Regions from separate parts of the Rahnella inusitata genome, predicted to be linked through region 2. Evidence: predicted binding sites of a transcription regulator. Region 2 holds the regulator's gene; each other region holds the start of a gene.
The links. The regulator CRP, encoded in region 2, controls carbon source genes, mostly activating them, when cyclic AMP is high. The targets are predictions, from matches to a motif close to ATGTGANNNNNNTCACAT.

Region 1: a site for CRP is predicted at 2,331-2,348, ahead of I2123_RS14685 (YchE family NAAT transporter). Genes of this name have one in related genera too.
Region 3: a site for CRP is predicted at 2,442-2,459, ahead of I2123_RS05820 (2-hydroxycarboxylate transporter family protein). Genes of this name have one in related genera too.
Region 4: a site for CRP is predicted at 2,868-2,885, ahead of pth (aminoacyl-tRNA hydrolase). Genes of this name have one in related genera too.

What each region holds. Positions count from the first base shown of each region.
Region 1 is NZ_CP065024.1:3,140,486-3,144,794, forward strand. Features, by position in the region: gene oppA (oligopeptide ABC transporter substrate-binding protein OppA) at 1-273, opposite strand, end outside; gene I2123_RS14685 (YchE family NAAT transporter) at 1,437-2,081, opposite strand; gene adhE (bifunctional acetaldehyde-CoA/alcohol dehydrogenase) at 2,620-4,309, shown strand, end outside.
Region 2 is NZ_CP065024.1:730,658-734,966, forward strand. Features, by position in the region: gene I2123_RS03290 (YccS/YhfK family putative transporter) at 1-1,551, opposite strand, end outside; gene crp (cAMP-activated global transcriptional regulator CRP) at 1,619-2,251, opposite strand; gene I2123_RS03300 (OsmC family protein) at 2,613-3,020, shown strand; gene I2123_RS03305 (LysR substrate-binding domain-containing protein) at 3,022-3,930, opposite strand; gene I2123_RS03310 (MFS transporter) at 4,146-4,309, shown strand, end outside.
Region 3 is NZ_CP065024.1:1,230,105-1,234,413, forward strand. Features, by position in the region: gene I2123_RS05810 (response regulator) at 1-551, opposite strand, end outside; gene I2123_RS05815 (ATP-binding protein) at 544-2,211, opposite strand; gene I2123_RS05820 (2-hydroxycarboxylate transporter family protein) at 2,531-3,886, shown strand; gene I2123_RS05825 (NlpC/P60 family protein) at 4,080-4,309, shown strand, end outside.
Region 4 is NZ_CP065024.1:2,812,499-2,816,807, forward strand. Features, by position in the region: gene lolB (lipoprotein insertase outer membrane protein LolB) at 1-271, shown strand, start outside; gene ispE (4-(cytidine 5'-diphospho)-2-C-methyl-D-erythritol kinase) at 273-1,136, shown strand; gene prs (ribose-phosphate diphosphokinase) at 1,444-2,391, shown strand; gene ychH (stress-induced protein YchH) at 2,510-2,782, opposite strand; gene pth (aminoacyl-tRNA hydrolase) at 3,073-3,663, shown strand; gene I2123_RS13170 (response regulator transcription factor) at 3,827-4,309, shown strand, end outside.

The DNA.
Region 1 (4,309 bases), 2.3 Mb from region 2:
GGTGGCGACGCCAGGAATGACGCTGCCGTTTTGGCTGTCGGTATTAACCAGGCCTTCCAGTAAATCACGGATAACGTTTGATTCCGGAACACCTTCAACTTTATGCGGGTCGAGGGACTGTACTTCAGAACCGTTATTACGCACCAATTCTTGCTTGTCTGACAGCGTTACGCCAGCAGGCACGTTAGCCGCGAAGGCAGTATTGATGGATATGGCGCCAACCGCAGCCATGATGCAGGCAGCCAGCAGATTTTTTTTTGTGATGTTGGTCATTGTCATTCAACTCCAGTTTTTATTATGAACTTGCGGACTCTGCCGCAAGATAAACCCTTTCCGGGTTAACGGATTTCACAAGCAGGAACGAATTGCTCTGAAACTCCCCCATTTCGTCACCATCCAAAGATGGTGTCCCCTCTTACTGCGTGAAGCCGTTGAAACGTCAGGCTGTTAAGCGCCATGCGGTTTCAGAGATCGTTAAGGATGATCCCCTCCATTTGACTCGCCCCGCCCACCGCCGGTATTGACTCCGGGGATAAACCAGGCCGTCGCATACTGATATTCCTATTCCCACTCAATAAAACTTTTTTGCTTTCAACCGTAATGCCAAAAGCCTCCCGGCATCATCAAACGGCGGGAATCAATTAAGAAGAAGAACTGAAGATTTGTTTTTCATAACGGGAAGATTCAACACAAGGCTATGTAATGCCAGCAACGCAAAGACCGTCTTCCTGAAAAGAGAAAGCGACTGAGGATAATTTTGCGTTACGTATTGCGACACTTCGCTCTCCAAAAACAAATGAAATTGCTTCAATCTTTCTGTGCCTTGCAAGATTCGTTCTCACTTAGAGCATGACTCTAAACAATTTTCCATTTGTGAAGACGGTTTGAAAATTATCAGAAGCCTGATACCGGCGCCAATTAATTTTGCAAATTTGTTACGTAATTCTCTTTTATACGTTGCAGAGCTTTTGGGGCCCGGTAAGAACAATACTAAAAAAGTGTATGTAACCCACTGATTTTTATTAACATCCAGCAAGTTCTTCGATTCGAAAACACATTGCAGTTTGCTCAATAACCCGGCTGACACAATCAGTTAACAATCTGCGCATTTCAAGGATAATGCCCTGTTAACTGCTGAGTTAACACTAATAACATCTCGATACGGCCTGCACAAGCCTTACAGAATGATGTGGATAAATTAACGGCAAAACGGGCAGGAAAGGAGAGGATTAAGCAAAAAAATAGCTAAGTTTATTATAAGAAATGAAGACTTGGAGGGAAATGAAGTATGAGACGGGAGTTTACGCTACATTTGGGTGCAAACGCTCTTATTTACACCATTAGCTGCACTATATTAATGCATTGCATTATAAGAGGAAGTAATAATTATCGCGGAAACACATCAGCGTTTACGCGATAATTTGTCTGCTTATTGATTAGAGCAGGCCGGGGAAAATAGCCTTTATCCCAGTGACAATAAACTCAATCCCCAGAGACATGAGCAACAAACCCATAATTCGGGTAATGACGTTGATGCCGGTTTGCCCCAACAGACGTACCAGCAAAGGTGCGGCACGGAACAAAAGCCAACAACAGAACGCGAAAAACATGATTGCCAGCGTCAGGCCGAGCAGGTTCTGCCAGCCGTTGTAGCGAGAGCTCCAGACGATTGTCGAGCTGATCGCCCCCGGCCCTGCCATCAGAGGTAAGGCTAAAGGAACAACACCGACGTTTTCACGGATCGCCGTTTCCGACTTCTCTTGTTTGTTCTGCTTATCTTCACCGAGCTTGCCGCTTATCATCGACATCGCAATCGTCACCACCAGGATGCCGCCGGCAATTCGGAATGAATCAATTGAGATCCCGAACAGATGAAGAATGGCATCGCCGAGAAATAACGCCGTCGACAATATAATGGCAACCGACAGGTTAGCCGTCATATTGGTTTTATTACGGCCAGCCGCAGCCTGATAACTGGTCATGCTAATGAAAACAGGCAGGATCCCGACAGGGTTCACCAATGCAAACAGCCCGACGAAAAATTTGATATAGCCTGAAAAATCTAATAAAGATTGGCTCACGCAGAACTCCGCACAAAATGCCAGTAGATGAAGGTCTTGATGGGGCGCTAATGTACTGGAATTGCAATGAAGGCGCCACGTCGTTCCATGGTATTTATCACTAGAATTCTAATTAAAAGCAGTGAATGACACTTTTGTTAAAAAAGTGTAATGTCACTGCCTCAAATGGCTGCTAATTTGTAGGCGATTTGAGATTTTTTGATAATTATTCTCAACAAAAGCCAGCTGAAAGGTGTCAGCATCGGTGTTTAGTGATCCAGATCAAATTCCTCCTGCCTACAAATAGGTAAGCTTTGCGCATAGTCACTCACCGGTACTTGCGAACAAACTTTGTTATAAACGTTCACAGGTGGCACGAAATGACTTTTATCTACTACAGGTGCTACACGACTGAAAGCTCTTTGAGCAAATAAAGAGACAGAGGCAACACCTTGAGAATAATAGTATTAATTACTTTCTCACGGTGCGAGATAGCAAGGCTATACTCATCTCTGGCAGGTTATTTACTAAAAGAGTTTAACTTTATCAGGAGAGCATTATGGCTGTAACAAATGTCGCTGAACTGAACGCACTCGTTGCCCGTGTCAAAAAGGCACAGCGTGAATATGCCAACTTCAGTCAAGAACAAGTAGATAAGATTTTCGCTGCTGCCGCCCTGGCTGCTGCCGATGCCCGAATTCTGCTGGCAAAACTTGCTGTTGAAGAATCCGGTATGGGTATTGTTGAAGACAAAGTGATCAAAAACCACTTCGCCTCTGAATATATTTACAACGCCTATAAAGATGAAAAAACCTGTGGCATCCTCGGTCAGGATGATACCTTCGGTACCATCACAATCGCGGAACCAATCGGCATCATCTGCGGTATCGTACCCACCACTAACCCAACGTCCACTGCGATTTTCAAAGCGCTGATTAGCCTGAAAACCCGTAACGGCATCATCTTCTCCCCACACCCACGTGCTAAAAATGCGACGAACAAAGCTGCAGATATCGTTCTGCAAGCGGCTATCGCTGCGGGTGCGCCGAAAGACATCATTGGCTGGATTGACGAACCAAGTGTTGAACTGTCTAACCAGTTGATGCATCACCCAGACATTAACCTGATCCTGGCGACCGGTGGTCCTGGTATGGTTAAAGCAGCCTACAGCTCTGGTAAACCAGCTATCGGCGTGGGTGCAGGTAACACTCCTGTTGTTGTTGATGAAACTGCTGATATCAAACGTGTTGTTGCTTCGGTTCTGATGTCAAAAACCTTCGATAACGGCGTAATCTGTGCGTCAGAACAGTCCATCATTGTGGTTGATTCTGTCTACAACGCAGTACGCGAACGTTTCTCTTCCCACGGCGGTTACATGCTGCAGGGTAAAGAGTTGAAGGCGGTTTCCGACATCATCCTTAAAAACGGTGGCCTGAACGCAGCTATCGTGGGTCAGCCAGCAGCGAAAATCGCTGAAATGGCCGGCATTAAAGTTCCTGCTCATACTAAAGTGTTAATCGGCGAAGTCAGCGTTGTTGACGAATCTGAACCGTTTGCACATGAAAAACTGTCCCCTACCCTCGCGATGTACCGTGCAAAAGATTTTGAAGATGCGGTAGCAAAAGCAGAGAAACTGGTAGAAATGGGCGGTATCGGCCATACCTCTTGTCTGTATACAGACCAGGATAACCAACCAGAACGTGTTAATTATTTTGGCAACAAAATGAAGACTGCACGTATTCTGATCAACACCCCTGCTTCACAGGGTGGTATCGGTGACCTGTATAACTTCAAACTTGCCCCTTCTCTGACGCTGGGTTGCGGTTCATGGGGTGGTAACTCCATCTCTGAAAACGTCGGTCCTAAACACTTGATCAACAAGAAAACTGTAGCGAAGCGAGCAGAAAACATGTTGTGGCATAAACTTCCAAAATCTATCTACTTCCGTCGTGGCTCACTGCCAATCGCACTGGAAGAAGTGGCGACTGACGGAGCAAAACGCGCCTTCATCGTGACTGACCGTTACCTGTTCAACAACGGCTACGCAGACCAGATCACCAGCGTTCTGAAAGGCCACGGTATTGAAACTGAAGTATTCTTCGAAGTAGAAGCGGATCCAACGCTGAGCATTGTGCGTAAAGGTGCTGAGCAGATGAACTCCTTCAAACCAGATGTGATCATCGCACTGGGTGGTGGTTCACCGATGGATGCTGCGAAAATCATGTGGGTGCTGTACGAACATCCAAACA
Region 2 (4,309 bases):
ATTTTGACGCAACAATCCGCTTTGCCACTGCGGCCATAGCCAGATAGTCCCGCCGAAGGCCAGTGCGCAGCCGATAAGCGTATCGATAAGCCTTGGCACCAGAAAGTGTACGCCGTTCATCGCCAGCAGTTGCAGCGTGTAGACCGCCGTGACCGTCATCCCGACCATCGCCAGCCCGTAGTTTTTACGCAGCACCGTGTACGACACCAGCGTCACCACCAGCATGCAGAACAAGGTAATGCCCTCAGGCAGCTCAAGTTTCAGCAATCCGGCGGCGATCAGTAATCCGGCCAGCGTGCCGAGCGCACGGTGCTGGATCCGCACGCGGGTGGCGTTGTAGCCGTTCTGGCTTACCAGCATGATGGTAAGCAAAATCCAGTAGGGTTTCGGCAGATTGAAGAACAAACCAAGACTGCTGCCGATCGCCAGAATAATGCCAAGCCGCGCTGCGTTGCGCAGGGCGATAGATTTGAAAGACAGATAACTTTTCAGCGCCAGCCAGAAAGGCAGACGCGGCTGAGAGTTCATCAGATCACGGCGGTACAGCGGGCGCTGGGTGCGCAGCAGGCGTGCAATGCGGCTGAAATGGTAATAGCAGAACTGGCCGACCGGATTTTCCGGATTGCGTGCGGCGATTTTTTCCAGCGCCGCCAATTCGTTGGCCATCGTGAAACGCGCGGACAGCCGGTGATAAAGAATGTCGTCGGCAATGACGCGCAGCCGGGCGGAAATCACCTGCGCATTGCGGCGGATCACCGCTTCGGCATGGCTTTCTTCCACCAGTTTTTGTACTTCTTCCGGCTGATGCAGACTGACCGTGATGTGCTCCTGCAAATCCAGCGCCACCTGAAAACGCTGGAACAGTCGCTTGTGGTGATGATGATGGCCGTGCTGCGGCAGCATGTGCAACTGCTGATAGAGCAGGGCAATAAGATCGATGACCTGCTGCTGACGCTTAAGCAGCGGCGGTAAGGCGGTTTCCGGATCGATATGCTGCGTCAGCAGGCTGTATTTGGCTTCGAAATAATCAGCCAGTTGCAGATAGAGCTGGCTGAGAGTTTCGCGCATCGGCTGCTCTTTGGAGATGCGAAACCACGCCCAGTTGAACAGGCCATACCAGGCAGTGCCTGCAGCGAACAGCGCGGGAGCCTGCCACATCGGCCTGACGCCGACCATGCTCAGGGTAAAGATGGTCGCCACCAGTGCGCCGGGCAACAGTCGCGCATGCAGCGGGCTGATTTCACCGGTGACGCCGAGCAGCAAAGCCAGCGAGAGCATGATGAGCGGCAGCGGGATGTGCCAGTTTTCCATCATCAGTTGCAGCAAGATACTGCTGATCGCAAACAGCGAACCACCAATGAAGAGACGTTTGAAGAAGCGTTTGTGCGGCGTATCAAGACCGGCGACGTTACAGCAGGCAGGGCAGAGGGAGAACAGCAAGCCCATTTGCAGATTCCCGAACAGCCAGCACAGGCCGACCGGCAAACATAACACCAGCGTCTGGCGCAGTGCGTAATTCACTTCGGGGTGATAAAACAGCCTTCTCCACAGCGTCATAGCGGAAGCTTAGCCCATAAAAAAGGCGCGACAGTAAGCTGCCGCGCCAATTTTTGAGGGATTAACGTGTGCCGTAGACGACAATCGTTTTACCGTGTGCGGAGATCAGGCTCTGATCTTCCAGCATTTTAAGAATGCGGCCGACGGTTTCACGAGAGCAACCGACGATCTGACCGATTTCCTGGCGGGTGATTTTAATCTGCATCCCGTCCGGGTGGGTCATTGCATCTGGCTGTTTGGCCAGATTCAGCAAGGTTTGAGCGATACGGCCCGTTACGTCGAGGAAAGCAAGGTTACCGACTTTCTCAGACGTCATTTGCAGACGGTTTGCCATCTGCGCGGAGAGGCGCATCAGAATGTCCGGGTTAACCTGAATCAGCTGGCGGAATTTTTTATAAGAAATTTCAGCCACTTCACAGGCAGTTTTAGCACGTACCCAGGCACTGCGTTCCTGACCTTCTTCGAAGAGTCCCAGCTCGCCGATGAAGTCACCTTGGTTAAGGTAGGAAAGTATCATCTCTTTGCCTTCTTCATCTTTAATCAGGACGGCAACCGACCCTTTCACGATGTAGTAAAGCGTTTCGGCTTTTTCACCTTGGTGAATCAGCGTACTTTTAGAAGGATACTTATGTATATGACAGTGAGACAGGAACCATTCAAGAGTCGGGTCTGTTTGTGGCTTGCCGAGAACCATTTGCTATTATCCTCTGTTATTATCGCTGCCCAAATTACAGGGCTCAGAGTTCCCTGTACGGCGTCTGAATATTAATGCGCCCTTTCAGCATATAGCTCTCCAGAAATGCTGCAAGCGGATGTCGGAGTGAAACCGGCTGTATATTGCCGTTATCACCTTGGGTTCTGTTCTTAAACCGCGAAAACCGTCACCGCAATTTGCTGGAAAGTATGTTTCGGCTTTGTTTGTAACACAGGTTTGCAATGCTGTCTTGTGTTGTCTCGCTTCAGCATGATGGCGATCGGGTTACGTTGCCAGTTTTTAGGTGAAAGGGTAGTCTGGGGTGAAAATTTGATTCTTAAGAGCGCCGGGAGATAAGCAAATGCACGCACGCGTAAAATGGGTGGAAGGTCTGACGTTTTTAGGTGAATCAGCGTCAGGGCATCAGGTTTTGATGGACGGCAATGCAGGCGATAAAGCCCCGAGCCCGATGGAAATGCTGCTGATGTCAGCGGGTGGCTGCAGCGCGATCGACGTGGTGTCGATTTTGCAAAAAGGCCGTAACGATGTTCGCGATTGTGAAGTAAAACTGACGTCAGAACGTCGCGAAGAAGCGCCGCGTCTGTTCACGCACATCAATCTGCATTTTATCGTCACCGGCAAAGCGTTGACCGATAAGATTGTAGAGCGCGCCGTCAGCCTCTCCGCCGAGAAATATTGTTCTGTTTCTCTGATGCTCGGCAAAGCGGCCACGATTACCCATAGTTTTGAAGTGATCGAAGCGGAATAAGTCATGTCCAGTCATATGACTGGCACTGATTGCGCAGTAAATCCAAAAATCGCCGCGCGGCAAACGTCAGCGGCGATTTTTGCGAATAGAGCACGCAATATTCTGCCTGTGGCAGGGTGTCGATATTGAGCAGACACAGTTGCTCCTGCAAACCGAACGGCGCACGCATCGCCCGCGCCACGATGGTCAGATAGTCCGACTGCAACACCATATTCAGCCCGCACACCACCGAGTCGGTGCGCACCGGTGTTTCACTTCCCGCCTGATAAAACCCGTCCGCCAGTTGTAGCTGCTGGTAGTACCCCATATCCGTTTCCGGCAACACCCAGCGCGCATCCTGTAATTCTTCGAGCCGTGTGGCGTTGGCCAGCGGATGCCCGCGTCTGGCGATAATTCCGAACGGGGCGGTGAACAGCGGTTCACGCACCTGATCCTCCAGCGGAAATCCCGGTCCGGCGGTACCGATGGCGAAATCCAGTTTTCCTTCGCGCAGCGCGGGCAGCAGCACCGACAGCTGACCTTCTTTGATCAACAACTTTGACTGCGGAAACTGGGTTTTGAATTCCCCGTTCAGCGCCGGAAATACCGTCAGCGCCAGCAGCGACGAAAACCCGATCGCCACCGAGCCTTGCGAATACTGATTAATCTGCTGGATTTCTTCAGCGGCGCGCTCCAGTTCTTCGAGGATGAACTGCATCCGCTGGGCGAAAGCGCGGCCAGTTTCGGTCAGCGCCATCCCCTGATTGCCGCGCACGATAAGCTGCGTATCGAGCGTTTGCTCCAGCTCGCGCAGCGTTCTGCTGACCGCTGGCTGCGACTGATTCATCGCCCGCGCCGCGCCGCGAATACTGCCGCTGCGGATAACCTGCTGGAAAACCTTCAGTTGCTGAAGTTTCGGTAAATAGCGCATGACGTCCTCTCGTTAATCATTCAAAACGCCCTATCAGTAAAAAGCATCACCTGCCTAAAAATTGCATCTTATGGCGTGTCTGTAAAGCTGATAGCGTCAGTCTTGTTATAAATAATGCGTTGTTATTCAGTTGATTACGTGACGCATGTCGCATTTTATCTTTCGCCCGACAGTGAGAACCTCTGACACGGTGATAACAAAAAGGGATATCCGCTATGAAAAGTCGTTCCCTGATGATTTTCCTGCTGTTTGTCGGCTATGTGGTGGTGTATATCGACAAAACGGTGATGGGCTTCGCGCTGCTGCCAATCGAGCGCGAATTTAATCTGCAACCAGAGCAACTGGGATATATCACCGGGATTTTCTTCCTGGCGTATTC
Region 3 (4,309 bases), 500 kb from region 2:
TCAACCGACCAGCTGACGTCCGGTTTGGCGTTGAACACCCGCTGCACCAGTTCAAGCGTATTTGGCTCAATGCCTTTGGCGGAAGGGGCGGGCGGCGTATCGCTGGCGGGCAAATTGAATAACCTGTCGAGCGCACGCTGATCGACCACTTTCACATACCGCAGTGTTTCCACCAGCTGCATAAAACGCTCCAGCGAGCTGCGCAGGCGATGGAACGACACCGGTTTAATGATGTAATCGAATGCGCCGCTGCGCATCGCCTGGCTACAGGTTTGCATATCGCTGGCGGCGGTAATGAAAATCACCGAGCAGTCGAAGCCTTTCAGCAGTGGGCTGTCGATCAGATCCACGCCCTGACCGTCCGGCAAATAGTTATCGAGCAGGATCAGTCTTGGCTGATGCAAACGGAGTAACGAGCGCGCCTGTTCCAGGGTGGCGGCCAGACCGACCACACGCAGATTGAAATTTTGCTCGATAAAATCGCGGTGCAGACCGGCAAGATGCGGCTCATCTTCCACGATCACCACATCGAGTACGCTGAGGTTATTCATATTTCTTTCCTGTTAAGGCCTCCGCCGGGTACGGGATAAATACCGAAAATATCGTACCCTGCGGCGTATTGTCTGAGATTTCGATGCTGCCGCCCGCCTGACGGACATAACTTGCTACCAGATACAGACCGATGCCATGTTCCGCGCCCGTCATATCATCGCCGCTCTGCGGCTTGCTGGTGACGCCCTGCTCAAACAGGTGCGGCTTCAGCGCGTCATCCACGCCGCCGCCGCGATCGGCCACCTCAATCAGCAGCTCGTGATTTCTGTCAGAAATATACAGCTCCACCGGTGCGGGTGCGGTCTCCGCTTTTAGTGTGGCGTCCACGGCGTTATCCAGCAAATTGCCAATAACCGACATCAGCTCGGTTTCGCTGATGGCGGGCGGGATGCGCAACAGCTGACAGGCCGGATCGAATGCCAGCTCGACGCCTTTCTCGCGCGCGCTGACGTATTTACCCAGCAGCAGCCCGCATAGCGCCGGCGACGTGAAGCGCGCCGAGACGAAATCCAGCACCGCTTGCGCGCCTTCGGATTGCGCCTGAATGTAGCGCATCGCGTCGTCGTAGCGCTGCATTTGCAGCAAACCGGCCAGCGTCGCGGTCCAGTTCAGTTGCTCATGGCGCATGATGCGCAGACTGTCGGCGTAGCGTTTCACCTGGCTCAGCTGGCTGCTGAGCGTATTAATGTCGTTTTTATCGCGAAAGCTGAACACCCATCCGCTTTCCTTGCCGGGCTCCAGCTCGATAGGCACGCGGTTGACGATCACCTGCCGCTGATTGAGTACGGTTATCTGATCGTGACGGCTGCTGTTTTTGGCGGGAGAGGCGTCCTGAACGCCACTTTCGGTAAAGAACGTGGGTGGTGTCTCCAGCACGCCAGCCAGCGGTTTGCCGAGTAGTTCATTTTCCGGCTGGCGGATATCGAGCAATTCACGCGCCGCGCGGTTAATCAGAATCAGCTGCTTCTGGCCGTTAATGGCGAATACGCCTTCATACATTGCTTCCAGCAACGCTTTTTGCTGACGCACCAGCAATGCAATATCTTTCGGCTCCAGCCAGAACATCTGTTTTTTTACGTTGCGGCTAAAGATCCACGAGAAAATAAACAGCAGGATTAAAAGCAGCATGCCGTATAAACCCGCCTGCGCCAGACGGCGGCCATTAATATTGTCGATATAAGAAGTGAGATAACCGACAGAAACAATGCCGATCACCTGATGGCTGGCATTCAAAATCGGTGCTTTACTGCGTAATGAAACGCCGATGCCACCCTGACGCACCGAAATAATGGTTTTCCCGGCAAGGACTTCAGCGTTATCGCCGCCAATCATCGGCAGATCAATTCTCTCCGGTGATTCGGAATGATAAAGATGCCGCTCGCGGACGTCGCCAATCACAATATAACTGGCATCGCTTTGATCCCGCAGCGGCTGGATCAGGCGCGCAATTCCCACGACGTCGCGGTCAGCGACTTTTTGCGCCAGCCCCGGCATCAGCGCTATTTCACTTGCCTGAACCCGCGCCCGCTGGCCGAGATCGTGATGCAGTTGCCGGTCGATAACGTGAAACAAAATGGCGCCCAGCAGTGCTAACAGCAGGCAGGAAAATAACACCAGAGATAAAAAGAGTTTTACCTGAAAAGGCAATCTGCGTTTCATTCGACCCGCCACGGAAACTTCAAAAGACACATATCGAATAAGCGTATCACGGTGTAATCGGCATCGTAATCCGCCAAAAGCAGAGTTGTGAACAGGGAATTAAAAAGCCCTTTATTTCACGCAGTAATTACAGGGTTAATAAGGTTTTTTACTACTAATCCGGTAATCCTTATAAAGGAAGTAGCATTAACGCCATAAAAACCATAACAACCTTAATCCCTGCGAGTTTAATTTGAACAAACTCACATCCGTCCGACCGCTCTGTTTCTTATGCTGACCCTCTCAATATAAAAAGTATCGATAAGAAAAGGGCGATGTCATGAGCACAACCGACGATTCCTACATTGTTGTTGAAGACAGCAAAAAAACCGGACTCTCCGCCAGACAAAAGTGGTGGCACATTCTGGATAACTACAAGATAGGGATTATTCCGCTGCCTTTCTTTTTACTGGCGGGCGTGTTGATCCTGCTCGATTGCCTGAACGGTAAACTGCCCAGCGACATCGTGGTGATGGTTGCGACGCTGGCGTTCTTTGGTTTTGCCTGCGGTGAGTTCGGTAAGCGGTTGCCGGTGGTGGGTAAACTCGGTGCGGCGGCGATCTGCGCCACCTTTATTCCCTCGGCGATGGTGCACTACGGCCTGCTGCCTGACGTCGTGGTCGATTCCACGGTCAAATTCTACAAATCCACCAACATCCTGTATCTCTACATCTGCTGCATTATTGTCGGCAGTATCATGAGCATGAACCGTCAGGTGCTGATCCAGGGTTTTATGCGCATCTTTGTACCGATGCTGTGCGGTGAAATTGTGGGGATGATCGCCGGGATGGCGGTCGGCACTGCGCTGGGATTACCGCCGGTGCAAACCTTCTTCTTTCTGATCCTGCCGATCATGGCCGGCGGCGTGGGCGAAGGCGCGATCCCGCTGTCGATGGGTTACGCGACTATCTTGCACATGGAGCAGGGCGTGGCGCTCGGTCGTATTCTGCCGATCGTGATGCTCGGCAGTCTGACCGCGATCGTCCTGGCGGGCGTACTTAATCAGATCGGTAAACGTTATCCGCATCTGACCGGAGAAGGCACGCTGATGCCCGCCAGACAAGGCCATCTGGGCAGTGGCACCGACGAATTCAAAGGTAATCCCGGCGTTAACGCGCTGGCCTGCGGCGCGCTGCTGGCGATCCTGCTGTACATGGTGGGGATGCTCGGTCAGAAGTGGATAGGCCTGCCTGCGCCGGTCGGTATGTTATTTGCGGCAGTGGTGGTGAAACTGGCGAACGGCATTTCCCCGACTATTCAGCACGGCTCGATGGCGGTGTATAAATTCTTTCGCACGGCGGTCACTTATCCTGTGCTGTTTGCGGTGGGCGTGGCGATTACCCCGTGGCAGGAACTGATCGACGCCTTTACCGTGCAAAACCTGCTTGTGATTGTCACCACAGTGCTGGCGCTGGTGGCTACCGGTTTTTACGTCGGCAAGAAAATTGGCATGTACCCGATTGATGTGGCGATCGTTTCCTGCTGCCAGAGCGGGCAGGGCGGCACCGGTGACGTGGCGATCCTCACATCCGGCAACCGCATGACCCTGATGCCATTCGCGCAAATTGCGACCCGCATCGGCGGTGCGATCAACGTTTCTGTTGGACTTTTCGTGCTGGCGAAGTTCTTCTCCTGATGCCTTCCCCAATCCCTTCTGCGGAAGGGATTGGTTTCCCAATAGAAAATAGGGAATGTCCTTTATTGGACTCGTTTTTGAGTGGTGATTTTTTAAGCTGCGGTTATTATTTGCGCACTCAACGACGAGTCACCCGCCCCGTTTGCTGGTTCCCAGGTAAGGACGAGTTATATTTCAATAAAAGAAATCACGCATGTTTCGTTTTAAAAATTTCACCTCTGCATTATCCGTATCGTTTTTCTTATTGTTCAGTACGTATTGCTCTGCGTTTGATTTGCCGAAGGAATTTTCAGAAATTGGCAAACATCATTTTTATCAAACAGAATTGCTTGATGTGAACCCATCCCCGGTATACGAAGGCAATACGGGTAAGTCAAAAAATATCAAAGCGGCCCTGCTTTCCCAGTATTCACGCTGGAAAGG
Region 4 (4,309 bases), 2.1 Mb from region 2:
AGACGACATGATCCAGAAGCTGACCGGTATGTCGATCCCGCTGGATAATCTGCGTTTGTGGATGCTCGGCCTGCCGGGTGATGGCACCGATTTCACCCTCGACAGCCAGTACCGCCTGTCTCAGGTCAAGTTCACGCAGAACGGCAAACCGGGCACCGTGGTTTATCAAAGCTACGACGACGATGCCAAACCTTCCCTGCCGCAGCGTCTGGAAATGACGCAGGGCGAACAACGCATCAAGCTGAAAATGGATAACTGGACGCTTAACTGAGATGACGCAGCAATTGTGGCCGTCTCCGGCTAAACTCAATTTGTTCCTCTATATCACCGGGCAGCGCCCGAACGGCTATCACGACTTGCAGACGCTGTTTCAGTTTGTGGATTACGGCGACAGCCTGAGTTTTACCGTACGTGATGACAGCGCGATCGTGCTGACCACGCCAACGGACGGCGTGGCGGATGACGAGAATCTGGTTATCCGCGCCGCGCGTCTGTTGCAGTCACACGCGGGCGTCTCTCTGGGTGCGGAGATTTCTCTGCAAAAACGTATCCCGATGGGCGGCGGTCTGGGTGGCGGTTCGTCCAACGCAGCGACCGTGCTCATCGCGCTCAATACGTTATGGAATTGTGGCTATTCTGATACCGAACTGGCGCAGCTGGGTATCCGCCTCGGTGCCGATGTGCCCGTTTTTGTGACAGGTCATGCGGCCTTTGCTGAAGGCGTCGGCGAGATTTTGCACCCGGTAGAACCGCCGGAAAAATGGTTTCTGATTGCCCACCCCGGCGTGAGTATTCCGACCCCGGTGATTTTCGGCGATCCTGAACTGACCAGAAATACACCAAAACGCACTGTTAATGTGCTTTTGAACACGCCTTACGCAAATGATTGCGAACCGATTGCGAGAAAACGATTTTACGAGGTTGAACAGCTACTTTCTTGGCTGTTAGAATACGCGCCGTCAAGACTGACTGGGACAGGGGCTTGTGTGTTTGCCGAATTCGACACCGAATCTGCTGCCCGTCACGTTTTAGACAAAGCCCCATCGTGGATGCGGGGTTTTGTCGCGAAAGGCGTTAACATCTCGCCCTTGCACCGTTTTCGTGAAACCTGGTTGAGGGATGCGGGCAAAGCGTAGAGCGTCACAGTCGTTTTGTGTCTGTTCTTTGCCAGCTAATTGCTACAACTTATTCACACCGAGTTTTGTTTTAAGATTCAAGATTTATTACCCTAAATAATTCGAGTTGCAGGAAGGCGGCAATCGAATGACTCCCAACGAGCTTGCTCATGTAAGTGATTTGGGTGAATGAGAGCAGCCAACGAATCTGCGGCTCGAAGTATGACGGGTAAGTTTTTTCTCGTGAGCATAATGCTTTGGTACCGCTCACCGCCCGGTGGTGCCAAAAGCCAATGTCTTCCCTGGACGCAAGCCTGAGGTTCTTCTCGTGCCTGATATGAAGCTTTTTGCTGGTAACGCCACCCCGGAACTAGCACAACGTATTGCCAACCGTTTATACACCAGCCTTGGTGACGCCGCCGTCAGTCGTTTCAGTGACGGTGAAGTAAGTGTGCAAATCAACGAAAATGTACGTGGCGGAGATATTTTCATTATCCAGTCCACCTGCGCGCCTACTAACGATAACCTGATGGAACTGGTCGTGATGGTTGATGCCTTACGCCGCGCATCCGCCGGTCGTATCACCGCCGTTATTCCTTACTTCGGCTACGCACGTCAGGATCGCCGGGTTCGTTCAGCCCGTGTCCCTATCACCGCGAAAGTGGTGGCTGATTTCCTCTCCAGCGTTGGCGTTGACCGCGTTCTGACCGTGGATCTCCACGCAGAGCAAATTCAGGGCTTCTTCGATGTCCCTGTAGACAACGTATTCGGCAGCCCAATCCTGCTCGAAGACATGCTGCAACAGAACCTGGAAAACCCAATCGTGGTTTCTCCGGACATCGGTGGCGTTGTCCGCGCCCGTGCCGTCGCTAAACTGCTCAACGATACCGACATGGCCATCATTGATAAACGTCGCCCACGCGCAAACGTTTCTCAGGTGATGCACATCATCGGTGACGTCGCTGGCCGTGATTGCGTTCTGGTTGATGACATGATTGATACCGGTGGCACGCTGTGTAAAGCGGCTGAAGCACTGAAAGAACGCGGTGCAAAACGCGTATTCGCCTATGCAACTCACCCGATCTTCTCCGGCAATGCAGTGGAAAACATCCGTAACTCCGTCATCGACGAAGTGATCGTATGCGACACCATCCCGCTCTCCGCTGAAATTCGTGCGCTGAAGAAAGTCCGTACCCTGACGCTGTCAGGTATGCTGGCCGAGGCTATCCGCCGCATCAGTAACGAAGAATCCATTTCTGCGATGTTCGAGCATTAATCATCACGCCCCTGTTTTCAGGGGCGTTTTGTTTTAAATGTTTTGATTCATCAGAAATGCAAAAAACCGTTGTGGCGTGAGCGACAACGGTTTTTTTATGTCCAGCCTTCAGGCTACATCAGGAATGGCGATGAGACTTACTGCAACGTGAGTCGTAATGACGTACCCACCAGTAGCGATCTGCTACACGTTCGCGTCCACCGACTCTCGCACCGGCCAGCCATAAAATCGCACCAATAAAGATGCTGCCAATCGCGCCGTGCGCCAGGAACTGCGGCAGTCCGAGCTCAGGCAGTTGATTTAAAATGGAATAACCAACGCCACCGACCATTGTGAGCAAACCGAGACCCATCAGGGCATTGCCCAGTCTTGTTGCGGTTTTACGTTTCATATGTCACCTCCAGATAGCGTTCATTTAGCATCATTGCTGTCTTGTCTTTTCCTGCCTTAACTATAGACGTCCCAACCGGTTCACTTTGCGGCAACGATCACATTCAACGAACAATGAGTGACAAAACTTTACGTTTTCCAGACATATACGTTCGCAGGGTGAATAGTTATCTGTTGGCATTATTCATTTTCGACGCTATCAGCGGTTTTTCCCCCGCCCTTTATTTGGCATGGCACTGACACGCAGGTAAACTGTGCGCCTAAACCTCACCAGATAAAGAAGCGAAAACCGTGAGCAGCATTAAATTAATTGTCGGGCTGGCCAATCCCGGTGCCGAATATGCCCAAACCCGTCACAATGCGGGTGCCTGGTATGTCAACCTCCTCGCCCGTCAGCACAATCAGCAGTTGAAAGAAGAAAGTAAGTTTTTCGGTTATACAGCACGGCTGTCTCTGGCAGGTGAGGACGTTCGTCTGCTGGTGCCGACCACCTTTATGAACCTCAGCGGCAAAGCGGTGCTGGCGATGGCACAGTTCTATCGCATTGAACCGGAAGAAATTCTGGTCGCCCACGACGAGCTGGATATTCCTCCGGGGCTGGCGAAAATCAAACTCGGCGGCGGTAACGGCGGCCACAATGGTCTGAAAGATATTCAGAGCAAATTCGGCAATAACCCGAACTTCTACCGTCTGCGGATCGGCATCGGTCATCCGGGCGATAAGAGCAAAGTGGTGGGATTCGTACTGGGTAAACCACCGGCCAATGAGCAAAAGCTGATTGATGATGCGATCGATGAAGCGCTGCGCTGCACGGAGCTGTTGATGAAAGAAGGCCTGGAAAAAACTATGCGCCGCCTGCATAGCTTCAAAGCCGAGCTGTAACGCTTTCTGACAGGGCGCGGAGAGTCTTCGCGCCCTTTTCTTCCCGCCGCCCCCTGCCGTAACTAAAATTCCGTTACCTGCCCTGCAATTCCTGAGCTCCTTGTTGCCAATCGCAACTATTCATGAGCATTATGCGAATCTCATTTACATTCAGTTACGCCTAATGATTAACGTTGCTTTGATTGATGACCACGTAGTGGTTCGCTCCGGTTTTGCCCAGCTGCTCGGCCTTGAGCCCGATATTCAGATTGTCGGCCAGTACGCCTCGGCGGCGAACGCGTGGTCGTCGCTGCTGAAAATGAACATTGACGTGGCAGTGATGGATATCGCCATGCCCGACGAAAGCGGACTGAGTCTGCTTTCGCGCATACGCCATCAGCGGCCTGATTTTCGTGCCATTATTCTGAGTATTTACGACACCACGGCCTTCGTGCAAAGCGCGCTGGACGCCGGTGCCGGCGGCTATCTCACCAAGCGTTGCGGTCCTGAAGAACTGGTGCAGGCAGTGCGCACGGTTCACGCCGGTGGCCGTTATCTCTGTTCAGATGCCCTGCTGGCGCTGCGCCAGAGCCAGCAAACGCCGAAAGCGCTTCAGGCGCTGACGCCGCGCGAACGCGAGATTTTCGACTTACTGGTCAACGGGCTG